4 regions of the Thalassotalea hakodatensis genome follow, and region 2 is predicted to be linked to each of the others. Evidence: riboswitches for the same ligand, from Rfam matches in the RefSeq annotation. Region 2 holds a riboswitch; each other region holds the start of a gene.

Region 1 (5,317 bases), 1.6 Mb from region 2:
CCTTATATTGTGTTTAATGATGCGACGTTGTCGGAATTAGCGCGCTTTAAACCGAAAACACCGACAGAAATGCTCAATATCTCAGGGATAGGTCAAACAAAGTTAGCACGTTATGGTGCGCCGTTTTTAAGTGTAATAAATGAAGTAATCGATAAGTAAGGTAAGAAAAAGCGCTCATGGAGCGCTTTTAAAGAGAAATTATTTTAAACTCGCGTAATAAGCCGCTAAGTTTTTCATATCTTCATCAGTTAAAGGCATTGCCATACCTGTCATCATCGGATCTTTACGGGCACCTGATTTAAAGTCTTTTAATTGCTTATAAAGGTACTGTTCTTGTTGCCCTGCTAAATTAGGGTACATTGGCGTTGTAGATATGCCCGTTGCACCATGGCAAACGCCACAGGTTGCTGCTTTTTCTTTACCTTTGGCGATATCGCCTGCGAAAACCGGAGATGCCATCATCACAGTAGCAGCAATTGCTAACGTAAATATTTTCATGCCTATATCTCTCTATCTTTGATTAGAAAATTTAATTGCCTAGCCAGATTATATGAAAAAACAGCATAGCTGTCTCAGATTTTTTTGTATTATATGCAATAGATCAATATTTCCTAGAGGTAAATCAATTGTCTTGGTTTTTTAATAAAATAAAGTGGCAGCAACAAAATGATGTTATAAGCATTGATACTGAAAAAGTTGAGTCGTTATCACCTTTTACTTGGGAACAAGAAGACATTCCCGAAATATTTTCAGAAATATCGAGCGGCAATGAACAATTAACACTAAAAAGTACACACGTAGGCGCTGATCGTGTTAGTTATGAAGTCTGTTGGTTTGATTCGGTGTATTGGTTGCATTTTGAATGTTACAGTCAATCTATTTGGTTCGAGGCACTTGATTCAACAGCAATGAAAAATATTAACCCCTTATATGATTATTTAACAGGTAATGCATAATGGAAAAAATTCTTGTCAGTGCATGTTTAATGGGAGATCTGGTTAGATACGATGGTGGACATCAGCAGTTAGTCAATAAAACGTTCAAACAATGGCAGCATGAAGGTAGGCTAGTGAAGGTGTGCCCTGAAGTGGCGGGCGGGTTATCAACACCTAGAGCGCCGGCTGAAAGAGTGTTAAAGGACAATTTAGTAATAGATGTATCAGGAAAAGATGTGACTCACGCTTTTACCCGAGGGGCAAATATCGCGCTGTCGATTTGTCTTGAGCAACAGATTAAATACGCCTTATTAAAAGAATCTAGCCCTTCTTGCGGAAGCAATAGCATTTATGACGGGCGGTTTACTGGTAGCAAAATATCAGGGATGGGTTTAACGACCGAGCTACTACGACAACATGACATCGAAGTTTATAGTGAAAATACGGTGTTATTATTAGCTGAAAAGCTAACACGTAATGAAAAAAAGTTTAGCTAGCAACAGTAATTTTGTTACTGCTATGGCGCTGCATATCGACTACTAAAGTACGTGTATAATTAAGTACCGTATCGATATTCTGCGATAAGGTAAAATCATTTACTCCCATTGAGATCGTCATATGGGGCAACCTGACACCAGATTTGCTACTTACGAAGCGAAGCTTTTCAACACCTTGGCGTATTTTTTCGGCAATTTCACTGGCAATATTACGTTCTACTTCGGGTAATAAAATTAAAAACTCATCATGACCGGAACGTACAGGCAAACCGCTATCACCTACATAACTTCCAATTTTGTTGGCTATTTTTGACAATAATACATCGCTTATTAAACCGCCAAACTTTTCGCTTACTAAAGATAGCTTATCAACATTAACAACAATAGCCGCCACTTGCTTGTTAGGGTCTTCAAGTGTCCATTGTTCTAAGTTTTTATTTAATGCCTTGCGATTATATAAACCCGTTAACGGATCGAGGTAAATATCTTTTTTTATCTCGGCCAGTTCAGCTTTTAATAACTGTGATTGCTTTTTAGATATTATCAGTTGGTTAGAAAGTTGCTGTTGCTTCTGACGAAAACTTTTTGACGCTTGTTCGATTTGTTGAATAGCGCCAGTAATGGCTTTTTGATTATTAGATTTCAGATTAACGATATTGTGATCAAGCTTTTTCAACAGAGTATTCGCGCAATTCATCGACTGTTGATTATTATTCGCTAAACTATCTACTAATTCATCGATGTCTGTAACAATTTCTTCCCTAAACGTACTTTGGCCTAAAATATATTGTTTATATAGCTCTTGAATAACATATTCGTCTAGCTTTTTGCCTAAGGATAAATGTTGTTTTATTTGTTGGTTTAACGTTGGGTTTTTACCAATAATATATTCATAACAGATGGCGTAATTTATTGGAGATGCAGGAAGATGCCATTGCTGCAACTGCTTTATAGTCAGTGTTGATGTTTGCTCTGCTTTTTTGATGGAATCATGGTATTGCAAAATTACCCATCCCCTCAGTAAATACGAAAAATAAATTGTTATTGTTATAAGTTCATTCTCTAGTAATTTATAAAAAAGTGCTAGCGTTAATCGCAAATAAATGGAAATAAATAATACCAATCCACCCAAAGGAGTGAATGCTTAGCGCTGCATGGACGATAGTAGAATAAACAAATTTATGTTGCCGATGAAGTTCTAAGTTGATCAAATCTTAAATTCAATTGGTATAAATTCTCGCTAAGCGATCACTTTCTTAGACGGAATGGCATTAATGTTGTTCATTGAGACTTCGGTGAATAAAAAATTTAAGCGTAAACGGTGTAGTAGGTTTAAGGGGACAAGGGAGCACGCAAAGCTAGTGCTAAAAAGAAAGATATAACATAGGAAAAGCCTCAATAGACAAGCCCCCACTATGTCTAAATTCGGTAGTTCCGCTGCCATAGGTTTCCCCGTAGACCGGTAACTTTGCGTCTCTAGCTTTCGCTAGATTTGCCCTTATCGAGCTTTAGTAGCTCAAGAGACATTATATTCATAGATTTTTTCTTGTAAACCATAAATATTGTTTATATGGTAAACTTTATTTGTTTTTTAAATTAAACCCTTGAAATAAAGGGAATTGAAAACTCATCCGATGATTTATAAATTGTTTTTCTACAGTGTATTTTTGTATGTTTTTAGCGCGTCTCTTCTGGCGGAAGATACAGCCAGTACAGAGATATTACAGAATATTGCTGACGTTAATCGTTTCTACGAGGGCGATAGAGAATCAATGCCTTATCAAAGTGTATTAACACTTTCTCAGCGTGTTATTAAGCAACGTCATTTGTACCATAATAACACGTTGGCAAAAGTGTTTACTTTACTTGCAGATGCAGCGACAAATACTGGCGATCTCGCAAAGTCATTACAATTTGCTCAAGATGGGGTCACGTTATTGGGCGTTGACCAACAAATAAATTTAAGGCTTTTACTAAAAGTTGCAGCAGGATATTACTACAAAGGTAAGTTTAATAGCGCCAAAGAAGTTGCTGAACGAGCGGTGTCACAGGCACAAGCACTTAACCATGTTGAGTTATTAATCAATGCGTTAAGTTATCGGGCGATGGCCAACGCGTTATTAGCTGAACATGATAATGCATTAACTGATATTGAACGCATTGAGCTGTTACTTGCTGAGCAACCTAGGTTGTCAGATCGTATTTCTTTAATTAATTTATTGGCTAACGCGCATTATTATTTGGGAGACGATAATACCGCTATTTCTTTATATAATAAGGTGTTAAAACTTAGGTTTGAGTTGAATAAAGTGGCTAACATTGATCAAACCTATTATCACTTAGCGCGTTCTTATTTATCATTGGGCATGTTAGACGATGCTTACAATGCCTTTTGGGAAGCCTTAACCTACGCCCAAAAGAAACAAGCCCCTATTCGTATTGCTTATGCTCAGTCGGGCTTAGGGAAAGTACATTTTTTACAAACAGATTATCAACAAGCGTTAAACTTATTTAATAAAGCTGAATTGGGTTTTCGTGGTTACAATTTAACGCAACCGTATTTAACCGTTTTATTAGATTTAGCAAGAGTGCATGAAACATTAAATAACAAGTCAGAAAGTTATAGGTATTTAACGAAAGCTCAACGTATTTCTGCTTCAACTGAACTGACGGAAAAGCAAATTGTGTTACATTTAATGGCGGCAAAAATGTACCGTGATCTTGGTCAATTCGATAAAGCCTTAGCTGCTTATTTTCAATATACTGAGCAGGAAAAAGTGTTTAAACATTACGGCGAAAAAAATGTACTTCAAGAGGAAAAAAATCACGCTACAAGCCAAAAAAGTCGGAATTTTTCATTACAATTTGCCAACCAATCAACCTTAACGCAAGAATATCAATTCAAATATCAACAACAACAAAAACTGATTAGTTTATTGATATTTTTTGTTATTGTTTTGTTTGTTTTTTGTCTTTGGTTAGGAGTAAAGCTAAGAGCACTTAAATTAAAATACGTGTATGAAGAAGCGGAAAAGCCTATCGACTATATCGCTGGACCTAGCTACAGTAAAAAACTGTACCAATATCATTATAAAATGGCGCGAAAATTCGAGTACCCGTTAACTATAGGTTACTTCACGATTGAAAATTGGAATGAACTGACGTTTCAGTTTAATAAAAAAACCGTCGCAGAAGTCACATTGGCGTTATTTGAATTAATTTACAACGCTAAGGAAGAGTTTGTTCAAGTAGGGGTGATAAACGATGGCGAGTATTTATTTTTGGCACCACATCAACGGCCAGAAGAGTTACAGCAAAATTTAGAAAAGCTTGCCCAAGCAGTTAAACTACAATTCTTTGCAAACCTAGGTGAGTTTTCATTAAAAGTTCGGTACGATTGCCAGTCTCCCAGTGTGCAAGATATCGACCCATATATCTTTTTATCGCGAATAAGTGATGCAACTGTTCCTGATAGTCGTTTTAATGTGTAGGTTTTATGATGATGTTTTTATTGGCTGTCTTAGCCATATTTATAGCGGTAAGTGTGTATTTTTATTTTAAAGCTGAAGGTCTTCAACAGCAGTTGATTGCTGCAAAACGGGAGAGGAATAACGCTAAGAAAGAAGCCAAAGTGTTGTTAGAATCTGTAGCGGTTATCGCACGTAAAAATGAAGAGGTAGTGAAAAATCGAGCTCGGCAATTACAAGAAAGAGATACACAAATTGATGCAGAATTTCTTGATTTATTACATCCCTTTATCAACAATTATGCAGTAATTTATACTGAAGCCCTGCGTGAAAAAGGAAAATTACATAAAATTACGAAAAAATGTTTCGAAAGCTATCAAAAAGACAGTTACCGTAGATTCACAGGCCAAATTGGGGC
Region 2 (5,317 bases):
AAGGTTATTATTGCTCAAGAGTATGAGACCATTGAACCACCAAGAAAATTAACAGCAAAACAAGCTGAAATAGCAGAGAAAAACTATCTTCAATATTGTGCTTTATGTCACGGTAAAGACAGACAAGGCCATGTGAACGACCATGCACCTTCATTAAAAAGCGCCAGTCTATTTCAGTCTGGTGTGCCTCATGCCATTTTAAGGCCAATGTCATATGGTCGAACTGGCACTCCAATGGGCGGCTATTTAGATGAGGTTGGTGGCCCTATGACATTAGAAGAAACATGGAACTTAACCTATTGGTTATTCGAAAAATCAGGCGTTGATCGGGTTAAATTGTCAACGAACCCTGTGCAAGGTGATATTAAAAAAGGCGAACGAGTCTATCAAAAAGAATGTTCAACTTGTCATGGCATCAACGGCGAAGGTATAACAGCTCCAGCTTTAGGAAATCCTTCAGCGCTAGCACACAACACCGATGAATTCATTCGTTATGCTATTCGACATGGTAGGAAAAATACCCCAATGAAAGCTTATCAAGGGATTTTACCAGAGCAATCAATTAACGATATTACCGCTTTTTTACGCAACAAAGCCAGTGGCTGGCAAGATAATAAGCCAGTATTAAAACAACTACCAACGCCTGCAGAATATGTGGTAAACCCTGAGGGTGAACACCCAAATTTCACGCTTAAAGATGATCAATATGTGATGGCTGAAGACCTATATAAAGCCTTAGAAAAAAAACAGAAAATGGTATTATTTGATACTCGTGTAACCTCGGTATGGCAAACCGCTCATATTAAAGGTTCCGTGCCATTACCTTATTATGCAGATCTTGATGCTATGATTGCAGACATCCCTACAGACGTTCAAATTGTTGCTTATTGTTCATGCCCGCGTGCTGCCGCTGATCATGTAGTCAATAAATTACGACATAAAGGTTTTACAAAAACAGCCGTTTTGTGGGAAGGTATTTTTGGTTGGATGCACCTTGGCTTCCCTGTCACTCGTGGTGATTTATCCACCCTTGATTAATCATGTAGATTATTGTTTTAGGAGTTTTTATGAAGTATGTTCGGTTAGGTAGTAGTTCATTAGAAGTATCAAATGTTTGTTTAGGTACCATGACATGGGGTAAACAAAATATACAACAAGACGCCAATGAACAACTAGACTACGCGCAATATCACGGAGTGAATTTTATCGACACCGCCGAAATGTACGCAGTACCACCTACCGCTGACACTTATGGTAAAACTGAACGTATTATTGGTCATTATTTACAAGCTAATCCTTCACGCCGAGAAAATTTAGTCATTGCTACAAAAGCGGCTGGCCCTGGACTTTCATACATACGGGGTGGCTCAGAGATAACACGGAAAGCGGTTATTCAAGCAGTTGATGATTCACTTAAGCGCTTAAGCACCGATCATATTGATCTATATCAGTTACATTGGCCGAATTACACCTCTCCTCACTTTGCTAAACATTGGCCAAATATGGTTGATTACACTGACGTGAACGCGACTGAAGAAATTGAGAAAATGCATGACATTCTGCAAGGGTTAGCCGACTGTGTTGCCGCAGGAAAAATTCGCTATTGCGGTTTATCAAATGATACACCTTGGGGAATAAATCAATATGTCAAACTAAGCGAGCAGCACAATTTACCGCGAGTTGTTTCAGTACAAAATGAATTTAATTTACTTCATACCAAAGATTGGCCGTATGTAATCGAAAACTGTATCCACGAAGATATTGCCTATTTACCTTGGTCACCATTAGCTTCTGGCGCGCTAACAGGTAAATACTTAAACGGAAGTAGACCAAAAGGTAGTAGATGGACCTTAATGCAAAGACATGGATTGTTTAGAGATACTGCGGCCGTTGAAAGCGCAGTTCAAAGCCTCAGCGATATTGCTAAGCAAATAAACCTTTCGCCAACTCAACTAGCGCTCGCGTGGGTAAATCAAGTAAAAGGGGTTACTTCAACCATTATTGGTGCAACCAGTATGGCGCAATTAGAAGAGAATATTGCTGCGTTCGAACTTTCATTAAATGAGACAACACTTAATCAGATAGATCAGTGGTTAAAAACCTACCCATCACCCTATTAGTGCTTTTATTAACACTGACTAACTACACCAGAGAAAAAGATAGGTCGAGATACCAATTACATCAAAAGCATACCTTGTTGTAATTGGTATATATTGTTATTTCGTTAACCTTCTACGTTTGTACATAAACAATCCGGTAATTAAAGCAAGTAACATTATCCCGAAAGAATGAGGCTCTGATATTTTCACTACTTCAATATTCATATCGGTGGGCTTCGGGCTATTATCATCTGAAAAATTTGGTGCTTGAACAAAACCCTTGTTCTGATTTACTGGATCTTGATTTCCATTTTCACCAGTAGAACTGCCACGGTTATTAAACGCACCTCCCGCATTGCCTTGATCTCCACCACCGTTACCTTGACCTTGTTGTTGCTCTTCACCGCCTATTGGCAAATTACCCAAGTTATTATCGGTCACAGAACCGTTATTTAGCTCTTCTTCGCCAGAGCCTCCCGTAGAGTTGGTATTTTCTTGACGAAACACTCGTTCAACAGCTTGTTTAGCCAGTAAGGCAGCTTTTTCTTTACCCAGCGAAATCAGAGCCAATGGAACAGCAGATTTTATTGGTTGTTCAATAAACGATTCTGCAATATTGTTACTGGCAAAAAACAGCGGTGTAGAAGCATTTGTTCGGTTAATCACTGGAATTAGCTGACCAGAAGCTGTGCCAGTAGCCAATGAGAACACCGGTGCATTATTTTGAGAAAACCCTGAAGCAATTGGCGTATTAGCAACAATGCCTGTACGACGAGCAAAGTTTCCTAAATAAGTATTACCGGCAATACCGGTAAGCCATTGTTTAGTTTCACCCACAATAACCCCGCCAAGATCCGCAGAAACAAATTGTGGTGCAGCATAAGTATCAATTGCCAACGTAGGCTTATTGACCACATTAATAGTTAATGAAAATTCAGTTGCCATTACATTAGCTGCGCTAACTACTCGAACCGTAACAGCAACATCTTCATCAACTTCATTGACATAAACAAAGAGTTCGTTCTGATTAAAAACACCTGTAACAGCATTATTATCGCTGATAACTTCAAAGATACGACCTTGTTGATTCAAGTCATCAATCGGAATAGAAAACATCGAATTTTCATGGGCAAGTACACTATTGTTAGCCATACCAAGCAATGAAAAATGTGCATTATCACTGGTAAAACCGGTCGCTTTATTTTGAAAGTCATAAATATTTGCTGTTGAAACACTGCTCAATCCCAGTAATGCAGCAAAACTTAACACTTTAGCTTGTTGAATAAGTTGATAATTCAAGTGATGATCCTCGTTTGTATATAATTTACAAAAACTATTAACGTCAAAATGTAATGATGACAACAGACAAGGATTGGGTAAGCTCAATTCTCTGCAACCCCGCTACCATAGTATTTACCTTAGGTCGGAAGCTTTGCGTATATGGGTTTCACCATACTTGCCTTTTACAAATATCGAATTAATAGTAATCTTTAATACGTTTTGCGTCAACAAAACGATCGTTTTGTTTAAAAAACCATCAAACAACTTTCACATTAAAATGTATATTATCCATTTAATTAATTGATTAAAAAGATAAAAACTTTAATTCATTTTCTACACCTTATAACAATGCATTAACGCTATTAACAAATCATTGATAATTATATTTTATACAATATACTTACAGCTGTATTTTATATACAAATTATAATAACGATGATAAAAAAAGGAAACAACGTGAAAACTCCACAACAGATACTCTGTGCTGGTTTAGCTGTTAGCGCCTGTTTAAGTTATACAGCATTTGCTAATGAACAAATCACACCAAATATACTTTCTAAAACTTCAGCAAAGCCTTTGCTAACATCACATGCAGCAAAACAGTTACAAGATAGTAAACAACAAGATATCAGCCCCCCTAGGCAAATATCACCAAAACAATTCGAACTATTACTACAGACAAAACAAACACTAAACGATCATTATCGCTCTGATCCAAAAACGCTTAATCGCTCAATGCGCTCTCCGATTAAAGCAATGCAAAGTAGCGGTTGTACCAATGCCAATGAATTACAATCATTATCAGATGGTGCTCTAGTGAATGCCGTAGTTAATGGTGATTTAACTTCATGTCTTTATGGATTATTTGACGCTAACCTAGTTGGCACATCTGTATTCTCAGATCAAAGCTTACAAACCATTGCTGATGCCATAACAGATCTACTTTCTACTGGTTATGACGGAACTGACACCACAAAGGCTGCTCAATTAGAAAAATTAGTCATTTACTTACGTGCTATGTTCTGGGCTGAGTGGGGCACAAATAGAGTATTCGATAGTCAGTTTACCAATACGCTTGAGCAAGCATTTAACCTATACATTTCAGGTGAAAACTTTGTTAATTATAACGGCGAAGCAACCAGAGATTTTATGGTCAGATATGAGATGCTCATTTTATTACGTAGCTCTGGTACTAATAACCTACCCTATTTAACGCGATTAACAGAAAGCTTACTTGGCTATGCTTCAACCGTAAACCGTGCTGATGATTGGGGTGTTTATTATGAAGAAAATGGTGTTACCCAGATCTTGACACATTTATTTAATACCTCGAGTGAAGATGCCAGCGCATTAGAACAATTAGTACAAAATCAACCTGAGTTACTTACCAATTTATCTTCTTTTGTATTAAACGAAGGTCAATGGCTTGTTGGTCACACACGGGAATATCAATGGGGTGATAGTGTTAATGAACTCGCCCGCTTTTTAAAATTTGGCGGCACGATTGCCGATACCGTTAGACCCGCCATTATCACCATACTAAATAACTACGATTACCAAGGCGCGGGTAGTATGGGTTGGTTAAAGGCACAAACGGCTGTGATAGCATATGATTCACAGAACTGTGATCTCTATGGCAATGCCTGTAGCTTCGATTTAGAAGCAACGATTTTATCTGGCAGCCACACCTGTAGCACAACCCTGAAGCTTCGTTATCAAGAACCTATTGATGAAGTAAACCGCGATCAAATTTGTGTGCAACTTGCCGAACAAGAAACAGCTTTTCATCAAATGTTTCAAACGGCTAAAGATACACCAGTAAGCAATGATCATAATACTGATTTAGAAGTTGTTATTTTTAGTTCATACACTGATTATGACAATTACGCAGGAACCTTCTTCGGAATCAGTACTGATAATGGCGGTATGTATTTAGA
Region 3 (5,317 bases), 810 kb from region 2:
CTAAATGGGTACCACAAATGGCAACCTCTTCCGACGTAATGGCAGGTATAGAACGAAAAACAAACGTCACGTATGCGGCATTAACTCCTAATTTAAAAGGCTTTGAAGCAGCGCTTGCTGCAGGTGTTTCAGAAGTTGCTATTTTTGGTGCTGCTTCAGAAGCATTTAGCCAAAAAAATATTAATTGCTCAATAGATGAAAGCCTAGCGCGATTTGAACCTGTTATTCGTGCCGCAAAGCAACATGGCATACTTGTACGAGGTTATGTTTCTTGCGTAGTTGGTTGTCCTTACGATGGTTATATTGCACCAGATACAGTGGCTGAGGTTGCTGAAAAGTTATACAAAATGGGCTGCTATGAAGTTTCACTTGGTGACACAATTGGCGTAGGTACTGTAGCCAGTGTCAATAAAATGTTACAGGCAGTAAGCGCCCGAATCCCCGTAAAGCACCTTGCTGTTCACTTTCATGATACCTACGGTCAAGCGTTAACGAATATTTACGCCGCGTTACAACACGGCGTAAGTGTTGTCGACTCAGCCATTGCTGGCTTAGGCGGTTGCCCTTATGCTAAGGGTGCTTCAGGTAATGTAGCAACAGAAGACGTTGTTTATATGCTAAATGGCTTAGCGATAGAAACAGGGATTAACTTCGATACCTTACTTGAAGCAGGCTGGTATATCAGTAACAAACTCGGCAAGGCACCGGTTTCAAAAGTTTCAAATGCATTTTTAGCTAAATGCGAATAGCTTTACTTTTATAATCATTCAAATTTTAATGATCAACTGCAACACTCGTTGATCTTACATTTAGCAAGGAGTTAATCATGGCGGGTTTTGACAAAGTAGTGTCGAGCTATGAAGAAGCATTAGCAGGGCTAGAAGATAACATGACAGTTATTGCTGGCGGTTTTGGCTTATGCGGTATACCGGAAAATCTTATTACAGAGATCAAACGTAAAGGCACAAAAGGGTTAACCGTTGTTTCAAATAACTGCGGTGTTGATGATTTTGGTTTAGGGGTATTACTGCCTAATCGACAAATAAAAAAAATACTCGCTTCATATGTTGGCGAAAATGCTGAGTTTGAGCGACAAATGATGAGTGGTGAACTTGAAGTTATCTTAACTCCTCAAGGTACACTCGCTGAGAAAATGCGCGCAGGTGGCGCAGGTATTCCTGCATTTTATACCGCCACAGGTTATGGTACACCTGTGGCCGAAGGTAAAGAAGAACGTGAATTTGATGGTCGTCACTATATATTAGAAAAAGCCATTACCGGTGACTTTGCCATCGTAAAAGCATGGAAAGCAGACCGATACGGAAACCTTGTGTTTAGAAAAACCGCACGTAACTTCAACCCTATGGCTGCTACTGCAGGCAAAATAACCGTAGTTGAAGTAGAAGAAATCGTTGAGCCGGGTGAGTTAGCACCTGATGAAATTCACACCCCTGGCATTTACGTTAACCGTCTCATTAAAGGGACGTTTGAGAAACGCATCGAACAACGCACAATTAGAAGCGCATAAGGAGTTAACATGGCTTTATCTAGAGAACAAATTGCGCAACGCGTAGCACAAGAACTGCAAGATGGTTTTTACGTAAATCTTGGCATAGGCATTCCTACATTAGTCGCCAATTACGTACCCAATGGCATGGAAGTCATGTTGCAATCTGAAAATGGTTTACTTGGCATGGGTCAATTTCCTACTGAAGACGAAATAGACGCTGACTTAATCAATGCTGGTAAGCAAACAGTAACCACCGCTAAGGGAGCATCAATTTTTGATTCAGCAGAATCATTTGCTATGATCCGTGGTGGGCATGTTGACCTCACTGTATTAGGCGCTTTTGAAGTTGACGTTCAGGGCAATATTGCTTCATATATGATCCCTGGTAAGTTGATTAAAGGCATGGGTGGTGCAATGGACTTAGTTGCAGGTGCTGAAAACATTATTGTTACTATGACCCATGCGTCTAAGCACGGGGAATCTAAGTTACTCTCGCAATGTACCTTACCATTAACAGGTAAAGGCTGTATCAACAAAGTGCTAACTGATTTAGCCTTTATCGAAATCAAAGATAATAGCTTTCATCTGGTTGAACGTGCACCTGGTGTATCTGTAGAAGAGATTAAAGCGTTAACTGCTGGTGAACTTGTTATACCTGAAAATGTACCTGAGATGACATTTATATAACTTTTACCAATAAATTTATTAGTAAATATAATAAAAAAAGAGCTTTAATGCTCTTTTTTTATAAGAATTAGAAAGTCATATGTAATGTTTCCATATATCCTACAAGAGAAAGTTATATCTAACACATTGTAAAATATACATTTATAGTAAAAACTTAACATTCAACATACTTGCCAATTTCACAAGACTTGATTTTATCTTACAAATTAGTGATACTGAAATTGACAAAGAAAAGGCAAAACATGCGAAAACATGTTACGCAAAACCACCGGTCTAAGGATAATTTAATTTATCTATGACAGCGGAGTTACCGAGTTCAATTAGGTACGTCCTGTGGTTTTTTCTTTTAATAAACTCAACTTGAATTAAAGGTTATTAAAATGAAAAAATTATTACTAGTTTCAACTATTACAGCGTTAACAATGACGTCTATCGTTTCTGCTCCTAAAGCAGAAGCATCGAATATAGCTCAAAGCTTATGTGAGTATGTAGCTGCAGATGATAAGAAGCGTATGCGCTCATTTTTAAGAACGAATAAAATCAAAATCCGCAGAGTTTTTGATGGTATTCAATGTAATGGTCAAAACTTACTGGTATTTGCTTCTGCAAGAGGTGCGGTTGAAACAGGTTCTATGATAGTAAGTAAGCTACCAAAGAAAGTTGTTTCAGAGAACCTTGCAAATCTCCAGAGTGGATCGCAACCATTGATAGATGCCGCTAACGAACGCGTTAGCAGCTAAAATTATTTTTTAGTAGGCGTTATTTGTTAAATCAATAGCTTTACTAGTTTATAATTCTTCTGTCGACTTAAAAAAGCCAGCTAATGCTGGCTTTTTTTTCAACTCAACAAAAGTAGCCTTTACTTTTATAAGCCTTTTATTAATTTAAATGTTCGTGTTGGTTACCATTGTTTATACAGAACGATTTTTAAACCCAGCTAACATTATTTAACCTGAGCTCGGGATAAGAAGTTAGCGAATCAACAGAAACGGTAAGCTTTTTATTTATCACACTGTTCTAGCACGGAGTTTTTTCTTAGTGCAAGGAAAATTTGTGCGTCAATAACGTGTCTATTGCAAATACATTTAACGCAGTAATAAGGAAAAACAACGGCTAGAAAGTAAGTTGTTATCCCTAGCTCAAGTTATTTAACTTGGTAATCTTTAAAATAAACGATAAACTCTCGTTAATTGATAGAATAGATACCGTGATTAATTTGTGACGTACCGATCGCGCCAGCATGAAAAAAACGCATTAGTATTAACTGGGGGTGGTGCAAGAGCTGCCTATCAAGTTGGTGTGCTGTCTGCAATTTCAAAATTTTCCCCACGGCATCACCCTATCCCTTTTTCAATTATTTGCGGTACCTCTGCCGGAGCGATCAACTCAACCGGTTTAGCCTGTTATGCATCTTGCTTTCAACTTGGCGTTAAAAAACTTGAATGGGTATGGAAGAACTTAACAACAAGCAGGATATATCATAGTGACCCTGCTCGTGTATTTAGTCATATATACCGTGGTATATTAGCGAGCTTTCAAGCAGATTATGCAAACAAATCGGCGCACAGCTTACTTAACAATGCACCATTAAGAGCCTTACTAACAGATGTTGTTGACTTTCAGCGTATAGACAATAATCTATTAAAAGGACATTTACGCGCGCTTTCAGTCACTGCGTCTAGTTATAGTAGTGGTGATTCCATTAGTTTTTTTCAATCAAGTGAAACCATTTCTCCTTGGTTTCGAGCTAAACGAAAAGGCTTACCCTGTCAGATAAATAGTGATCATTTACTTGCTTCAGCAGCGATTCCACTATTGTTCCCGTCGATCAAACTTGGAAAAGAACATTTTGGTGACGGCTCTATTCATCAACTATCTCCGTTGAGCCCTGCAATACATTTAGGCGGTGAGAAGCTATTTATTATCGGTGTTGAACAACCGTCAGAACCATTACATCCTAAGGAAAACAATCCACATCCTCCAACAAGCGCGACCATCGCAGGTCATTTACTAGATGGCATTTTTTCAGACACTTTGCAAAGTGACTTAGAACGTCTCAAACGTGTAAATAAAACACTTTCGTTAATCCCAGAAGAAAAAAAAATAGCACAAGAAGGCTTAAAATCAATAGAGACATTAGTAATAAACCCAAGCCACGACTTCAATGCAATAGCAGTAGAGCATTATCATCAAATGCCAATATCAATTCGACTGCTTCTTAGGGCGATGGGCATCAGCAATGATCCTGAATCAAGTATCATTAGCTACCTGTTATTTGATCGCACCTATTGCCATCAACTCATTAAACTCGGCTTTCAAGATGCACTAGAGAACGAAACACGTATTCGTGAATTTTTATCGCTTAAATGAACGTAGTAAATCTTTCAAGCTAACGCAAATGCAGAGATATGGGGATTGAGCAAAAGAAACCTATTATACCAATTCGCATAAATATTCGGTCATTCAGCGAGAATTAAACGCTTTAGAGGCACGGCGTTGATTGCAGAGAATGGTTATTCAGGAGAACGTGCTCCTGCGTTCTCTAATAAGCTACATCCTTGTAGCGTCCTTGTTAAAATCAACAACACAGGCTATGAAGCGTTTAAACTCGCCCTTTGGGAGCGTGTTAGAGGCGCGATAATTGCGCAAAACGTGTTTGATGTAGAACAACTATACCTGCAAACGTTTCGCTTATTCTCCCACCTCTGACATCGCACTGAACTGACTTAATCTTTATGCGAGTTGGTATTACGCTAACCCCCTTCATGCATAAAACGTTCAACCCGCTCAACACGTCTTGGTTTGCCACGAATAATCAAGGTATCATCCGCTAACAAAATGGTATTTTCATCAGGCTGTTCGGTTTCAAAACCAGCTCTTCTCAATGCAACCACGGTTACGCGGCGTGTGGCTAAGTTCAAAGATTGTAAGGTTCGCCCTACCGCATAAGAATGGCCAGTTAAATTCACCGCATTAGCAAATTCTATACGGTCCATAGCATCAGGGCTCATATCTGTATGTTCCCCCTGAAAAAAGCCATGCAGATGACTGTAATGACTTTTCCTTTCCTTCTGTACTCGTTTAACGATATGCGAAAATGGCACGCCTGAAAGTGACAAC
Region 4 (5,317 bases), 630 kb from region 2:
CCAATGCCATAACAGCCCATGGTTAACGTTTGGTTTTTACCTGACTCTGTCAGCACACCACAATTCATCGCCTTAGCGTATTTATTGCCTAGTTGAAATATATGTCCAACTTCAATACCACGTTTGATCACGATATTCCCGTTACCACACGGGCTTGGATCACCTTCAATAACGTTTCGTATATCTGCAACAGTATAACTGGTTATATCTTTATCCCAGTTTACTCCAGTGAAATGAAAGCCATCTTTATTTGCACCACAAACAAAATCAGCGATATGTACTGCACTTCGGTCAACAACCACAGGAATTGATAAACCTACAGGACCAATTGAACCTACACTACAGCTAACCGCTTGCTGTACTTCTTCGTCAGTTGCAAAGGTTAATGGACTACTAATTTGTGGTAGGTTTTCAGCTTTAACTTCATTAAGTTGATGGTCGCCTCGCACAACAAGTGCTATTACGGGTTGATCTTCTGTCGCACCTTTGACAAGTAACGTTTTAACGGTTTGGTTAGCTGCAATATTTAATGTTGTTGCCACTGCATCAATTGTTTTAGCATCAGGAGTGGCTACTTCTGTTATTGATTGAGTGCCTTGAGGGCACTCGCCTACTGGGGCTAATGCTTCGGCTTTTTCGATGTTTGCTGCGTATTCAGAGCTATCAGAAAAAACAATATCATCTTCGCCTGAATCAGCAAGCACATGAAATTCATGCGAGCCTTCACCACCAATTGAACCATTGTCAGCAACAACAGGGCGGAAATCTAAACCTAATCTTTCAAATATTCGACAATAAGCATCGAACATGGTTTGGTACGTTTTCTTCAAGCATTCATCGGTAATATGAAATGAATAGGCGTCTTTCATCAAAAACTCTCGGCCTCGCATAACACCAAAACGTGGGCGTATTTCATCACGAAATTTAGTTTGAATTTGAAAAACATTTAACGGTAATTGTTTGTAGCTGTTAACTTCGTTTCGCACAATTGAAGTAATAACTTCTTCATGCGTAGGGCCTAAAACAAAAGAGCGATCGTGACGATCTTGAAGTCGAAGCAGTTCTGGACCGTAATCTTCCCAGCGCTCTGATTCTTGCCACAAATCAGCAGGCTGTACCATTGGCATCAATGTTTCAATAGCACCCGCTTTTGTCATTTCTTCACGAACAATATGTTCTACTTTTCTTAACACACGAAGCCCTGTGGGTAACCATGTATATAAACCTGAGGCAACATTGCGAACAAGACCTGCTCGTAGCATTAATTGATGGCTAATTACTTCAGCGTGCGCTGGGGTTTCTTTCAACGTTGAAAGTAAGTATTGGCTAGTACGCATGGGGTTTTTTGTTCCGTATGAATCATGAAAATATTATAAATATAGTGCCTTTATTCTAACAGGGGGTGGTATTGTGCAAAAGAGAAAAATGTAGTTAATTACCTATTGAAGTAAATACAGTCCAATTATTTAAGATCTTAAAGCATAATCTTGTATATTTACTGTCAATTTACAGTGATATTTTCTTACGACCACCTTTTATTTGCATAGAATTAGACGGTTTACTTGTTGAGTGCTCACCAATAAGTTTTTTCTTTTTTTGAGGTGAACTAGGTGCTTGAAAACATATCAATTGGATTTCTTCACCATTAAATTGCACGATATCTTGGTGGAAAATTTTTTTACGTTTTTGAAACTCAGGCTCACCATTTAAATACACATAACCTTCGGTGATAACAATTTTTGCTTCACCGCCACCACTGACAAGATTAGCTATCTTCAATAATTTATATAATTCGATGGGCTGAGAAGAAACTTCTATTTCGATTGTCATGTTAAACCTTACACATTACACATTTTATTTTTCTAAGGCATTTTATCTTTTTGTCGCTTGCCTGAACAGTAAGTTTACATAGTTAAAAAATAAGAAAAACTATTGCTTGCATCTTTGGTTGATATCTATACAATGCGCGCAGCTAGAAACGGCAAGATACTTGAAAGGGTATTACGCAAAGCTACCAGTCTACGGATTTTCTATGACAGTGGAGCTACCTAAGTGATCAAAAAGCTTATCATGCTTGCAGTTTCTATAAAGTTATTAATCTACTTTTTTGGAAAAGGTCACCATGAAAAACTTCGTTATTGTTATTTTAGTTACATTCCTTCTTTCTACTATAGCACCTAAAGCTCAAGCCAATAATGTGGCGCAAAATTTATGTGAATTTGTTGCTGCTGATGCAAAATCAAAACTACGTAGTTACCTAAAATCACAACGAATTAAAATTCGCCGTGTTTTTGATACGGTAGAATGTAATGGTAAAAACCTTTTGCAATTCGCTGCTTCAGCAAATGCTAATGAAACAGGTGCAATGATGATAGGTAAATTACCTAAAAGTGTCGTATCTGAAAATTTAACTGCACTTGCTAATACGGGTTTAAAAGTTGCCGCTGAAAAACGTGTAAATGGCTAATATTAAACGCTAATGAATACGTATGGGCGCTAATAAGCAAATAGCGCCCGTTATTGTTTTTGATGTGGAATAACCACACATTAAAGGCAATGCATTGTCTGAAAGCCAATAAATGTCTAAAAAAATAACGCGATAGATCTATAGCCTCTAGAGCGTGTTGATCTTTGCTGTTTAAATTTTGTTCAAATTAAACGCCTTTTGATCGCGGCACTTGGATTATTGCATAGTCATTCTATGGTTAATTCAAGTAACAAAGAGCAGGAGGCGTTTAGTTGAACCCTTCGGGCTGACGAATCCCCAAAAAATGACAGGCACAACATTTTATGATCTTATTAGTTCGCCAAAACAAAAATAAGAGTAAAATGCTATGCCTGAATCCTTACTTTGCCATAACTTCTTTGATAAGTCCTTATCGAATTTCAATCAAGCGAGAATGAAGACACTTAAAGCATGCTCTGAAGCACTTATAGTGTCTGATAGATTAACCTTAACAAGTTTGGGGCGTTACTTAGCTGGACGTGCGAACATTAAGCATAAAATAAAAAGGGTTGATCGTTTTCTTAATAACGAGCATTTGTTTAACCAACAAGTTGAAATATACGCTTCGTTGGCCAAACCAATCATTAGCAACTTGTCTTATTTAGCCATTGCAGTGGACTGGAGTGGTTGTTGCCGTTCAGATTACCACCTGCTTAGAGCGAGTTTACTCGTTGATGGCCGTTCTTTAGTGCTTTACAACATGGTTGTTGAATTAAAAGATTTTGATACGCCAGAAACCAATGCCAGATTTTTAGACAACCTCCTTCAAGTTATTGGTGAACACCGGTCCGTTTATATTTTGTCAGATGGTGGTTTTCTTACTCCTTGGTATACTAAAGTCCGTTCATTAGGATGGCACTTTATTGGCCGTCTCAGAGGCACGATGACATGTAAGTTAGAAGGTAAAAATACTTGGGAAAAACTCCCTGCCTTTCATCAGGGAGCGAGCTGTCAACCAACTCGACTTGGCAAAGCGAGGGTTACTCAACACAGTCCAACAGCATGTGATGCATTTCTCCATTTGTACAAAGGAAAATACAAAGGACGAAAAGGGAATAGCCGTTTTACTAAAGATACTCGCATGTATCGACGGCATGCTCATGAGCCATGGTTACTCGCAACATCAGATAATACACTCACTAGTGATCAAGTAATTAAGTTGTACAGTAAAAGGATGCAAATTGAGCAAAACTTTCGCGATGACAAAAGCCAACAATATGGCTTTTCGTGGCGGTTTAGTAAAACACAAGGCGTAAGGCGAATGAGTGCCTTGTGCTTAATTGCATGTTTAGCCAGTCTATTACTTTGGTTTGTTGGCTTTGAAGCGGAGCAGCGCAATTGGCAAATAATGTTTCAGGCTAATACGATAAAACACCGCAGAGTTCTATCGTTTCTTACATTGGCGAAGCAAGTAATTCGGCATAGACTCCACAAAATTAAAAATCACTATCTACAGAAAAGTCGAGAAAACTTTTTAGCTTATTATCAAATATGTTCAGTTATATAAAAATGGGGATCCGTCAGCCCTTCGGGCTGTATCTGTTTGGCATTTCTACTGTGTTAACGCTTGACTGGAGTAGAATAACTACACGGCGCAAGTGTTGCCTTGTATAAATACCAAACAAATTGCGGCAAAAGTAAACATGAAAGATCAACACGCTCTAGTATTTTGCTATAAAAAATGACCTCACTATAAGTATTCAATCTAAAAAAATCACCAGCTTAGATTAACTTTAAAATAAATTACTTACCTAATTGCTAACGATGATTTAACAAATTATTCACATAAGCATAATTGAAGCTGATGTATTTATTCACTATGGTTAAGACATACAAGGATTCTTGCTAGTGTGAATGCTATTTCATTTTGGCGAGAAAATAGCGATTAAGAGGTAACGTTATGTATTTCCGTGCGTATAGTCGATTGAAATATGATGTAGTAAAAGTCGTTTCCGTGTTGTCTTATATGACTATTCTAGGATGGGTAGTTGCATTTTTCATCTATGGTGATCACCGTTCTGCGTTAGCCAAATTTCATTTAAGGGATTCACTAGGGTTAATTATCACCGGAGCACTGCTTGCATTAGTCCCTTTTGTTGGTTGGGTATTATGCTTAGGTATTATCGTACTTTGGTGTACTGGGTTTTATCATGCATTAACTGGCCAACGTACACATCTTCCTGTTGTTGGTGACTTCTACCAAAAGCATCTTGATTTCATTCGTTAAAATAACTCGCAATAAACAGAGCTAATGAAATTTAACGTGAAAGGTACGTTATGGATTAAACGGCGCTAGAGTTTCTTTGGTTGATATGATTAAATTCACCGTAAAGTAATACGCTTTAGTGGATGTCATTTTGATATACCTTTACCCGGCAAATAAAACGGAAAATTTATTGCTGTTAGCTAGTAAAATCCAAGAAGTTTCGCCTTTACCGTTGTTTTCACAAGACGTTTATATTGTACAAAATGCAGGTATGCAACACTGGTTGAGTATGTCTTTAGCTCAATCATCAGGTATAAGCTTTAATCATCAATATGCATTGCCAGCCCAGTTTTTGTGGAAATTAATGCGTGCTTTGGTATTGCCAAAGCATATGATTGATCAAGATCCGTTCACTCGAGAAGCATTAAGTTGGCGAATTTATCAGTTGTTAGCGTCCAGTGAGATTATCGAAGATAGTGACTTTAGCTCTGTTACAGAATACTGGTTTAGTAATATATCTCAGCAAGATCCGTTAAAGCGCTATCAACTTTCTTGCCAAGTTGCTGATTTATATGAACAGTATTTAATTTATCGTCCTGATTGGT

What was found. A riboswitch is a leader RNA that binds a small molecule or an ion and turns the genes downstream of it on or off. The one in region 2 is predicted to bind cyclic di-GMP.
Region 1: it holds a riboswitch for cyclic di-GMP, as region 2 does, so the genes downstream of both, QUE72_RS18450 (diguanylate cyclase domain-containing protein) here and QUE72_RS11495 (hypothetical protein) in region 2, are expected to answer to the same signal.
Region 3: it holds a riboswitch for cyclic di-GMP, as region 2 does, so the genes downstream of both, QUE72_RS07905 (DUF3718 domain-containing protein) here and QUE72_RS11495 (hypothetical protein) in region 2, are expected to answer to the same signal.
Region 4: it holds a riboswitch for cyclic di-GMP, as region 2 does, so the genes downstream of both, QUE72_RS08700 (DUF3718 domain-containing protein) here and QUE72_RS11495 (hypothetical protein) in region 2, are expected to answer to the same signal.

The regions. Positions count from the first base shown of each region.
Region 1 covers NZ_AP027365.1:4,163,468-4,168,784, reverse strand. The annotation lists gene recQ (DNA helicase RecQ) at 1-159, shown strand, start outside; gene QUE72_RS18465 (c-type cytochrome) at 199-498, opposite strand; gene QUE72_RS18460 (DUF3630 family protein) at 627-956, shown strand; gene QUE72_RS18455 (DUF523 domain-containing protein) at 956-1,432, shown strand; gene QUE72_RS18450 (diguanylate cyclase domain-containing protein) at 1,425-2,435, opposite strand; cyclic di-GMP riboswitch class I at 2,857-2,939, opposite strand; gene QUE72_RS18445 (tetratricopeptide repeat protein) at 3,100-4,923, shown strand; gene QUE72_RS18440 (hypothetical protein) at 4,929-5,317, shown strand, end outside.
Region 2 covers NZ_AP027365.1:2,609,808-2,615,124, forward strand. The annotation lists gene QUE72_RS11485 (c-type cytochrome) at 1-1,038, shown strand, start outside; gene QUE72_RS11490 (aldo/keto reductase) at 1,068-2,120, shown strand; gene QUE72_RS11495 (hypothetical protein) at 2,217-3,398, opposite strand; cyclic di-GMP riboswitch class I at 3,488-3,570, opposite strand; gene QUE72_RS11500 (collagenase) at 3,837-5,317, shown strand, end outside.
Region 3 covers NZ_AP027365.1:1,801,734-1,807,050, reverse strand. The annotation lists gene QUE72_RS07920 (hydroxymethylglutaryl-CoA lyase) at 1-749, shown strand, start outside; gene QUE72_RS07915 (CoA transferase subunit A) at 827-1,528, shown strand; gene QUE72_RS07910 (3-oxoacid CoA-transferase subunit B) at 1,538-2,197, shown strand; cyclic di-GMP riboswitch class I at 2,422-2,512, shown strand; gene QUE72_RS07905 (DUF3718 domain-containing protein) at 2,578-2,937, shown strand; gene QUE72_RS07900 (patatin-like phospholipase family protein) at 3,416-4,567, shown strand; gene QUE72_RS07895 (monovalent cation:proton antiporter family protein) at 4,951-5,317, opposite strand, start outside.
Region 4 covers NZ_AP027365.1:1,984,298-1,989,614, forward strand. The annotation lists gene QUE72_RS08690 (proline--tRNA ligase) at 1-1,337, opposite strand, end outside; gene QUE72_RS08695 (RNA-binding S4 domain-containing protein) at 1,507-1,830, opposite strand; cyclic di-GMP riboswitch class I at 1,971-2,052, shown strand; gene QUE72_RS08700 (DUF3718 domain-containing protein) at 2,123-2,467, shown strand; gene QUE72_RS08705 (IS4 family transposase) at 2,835-4,013, shown strand; gene QUE72_RS08710 (hypothetical protein) at 4,407-4,733, shown strand; gene recC (exodeoxyribonuclease V subunit gamma) at 4,864-5,317, shown strand, end outside.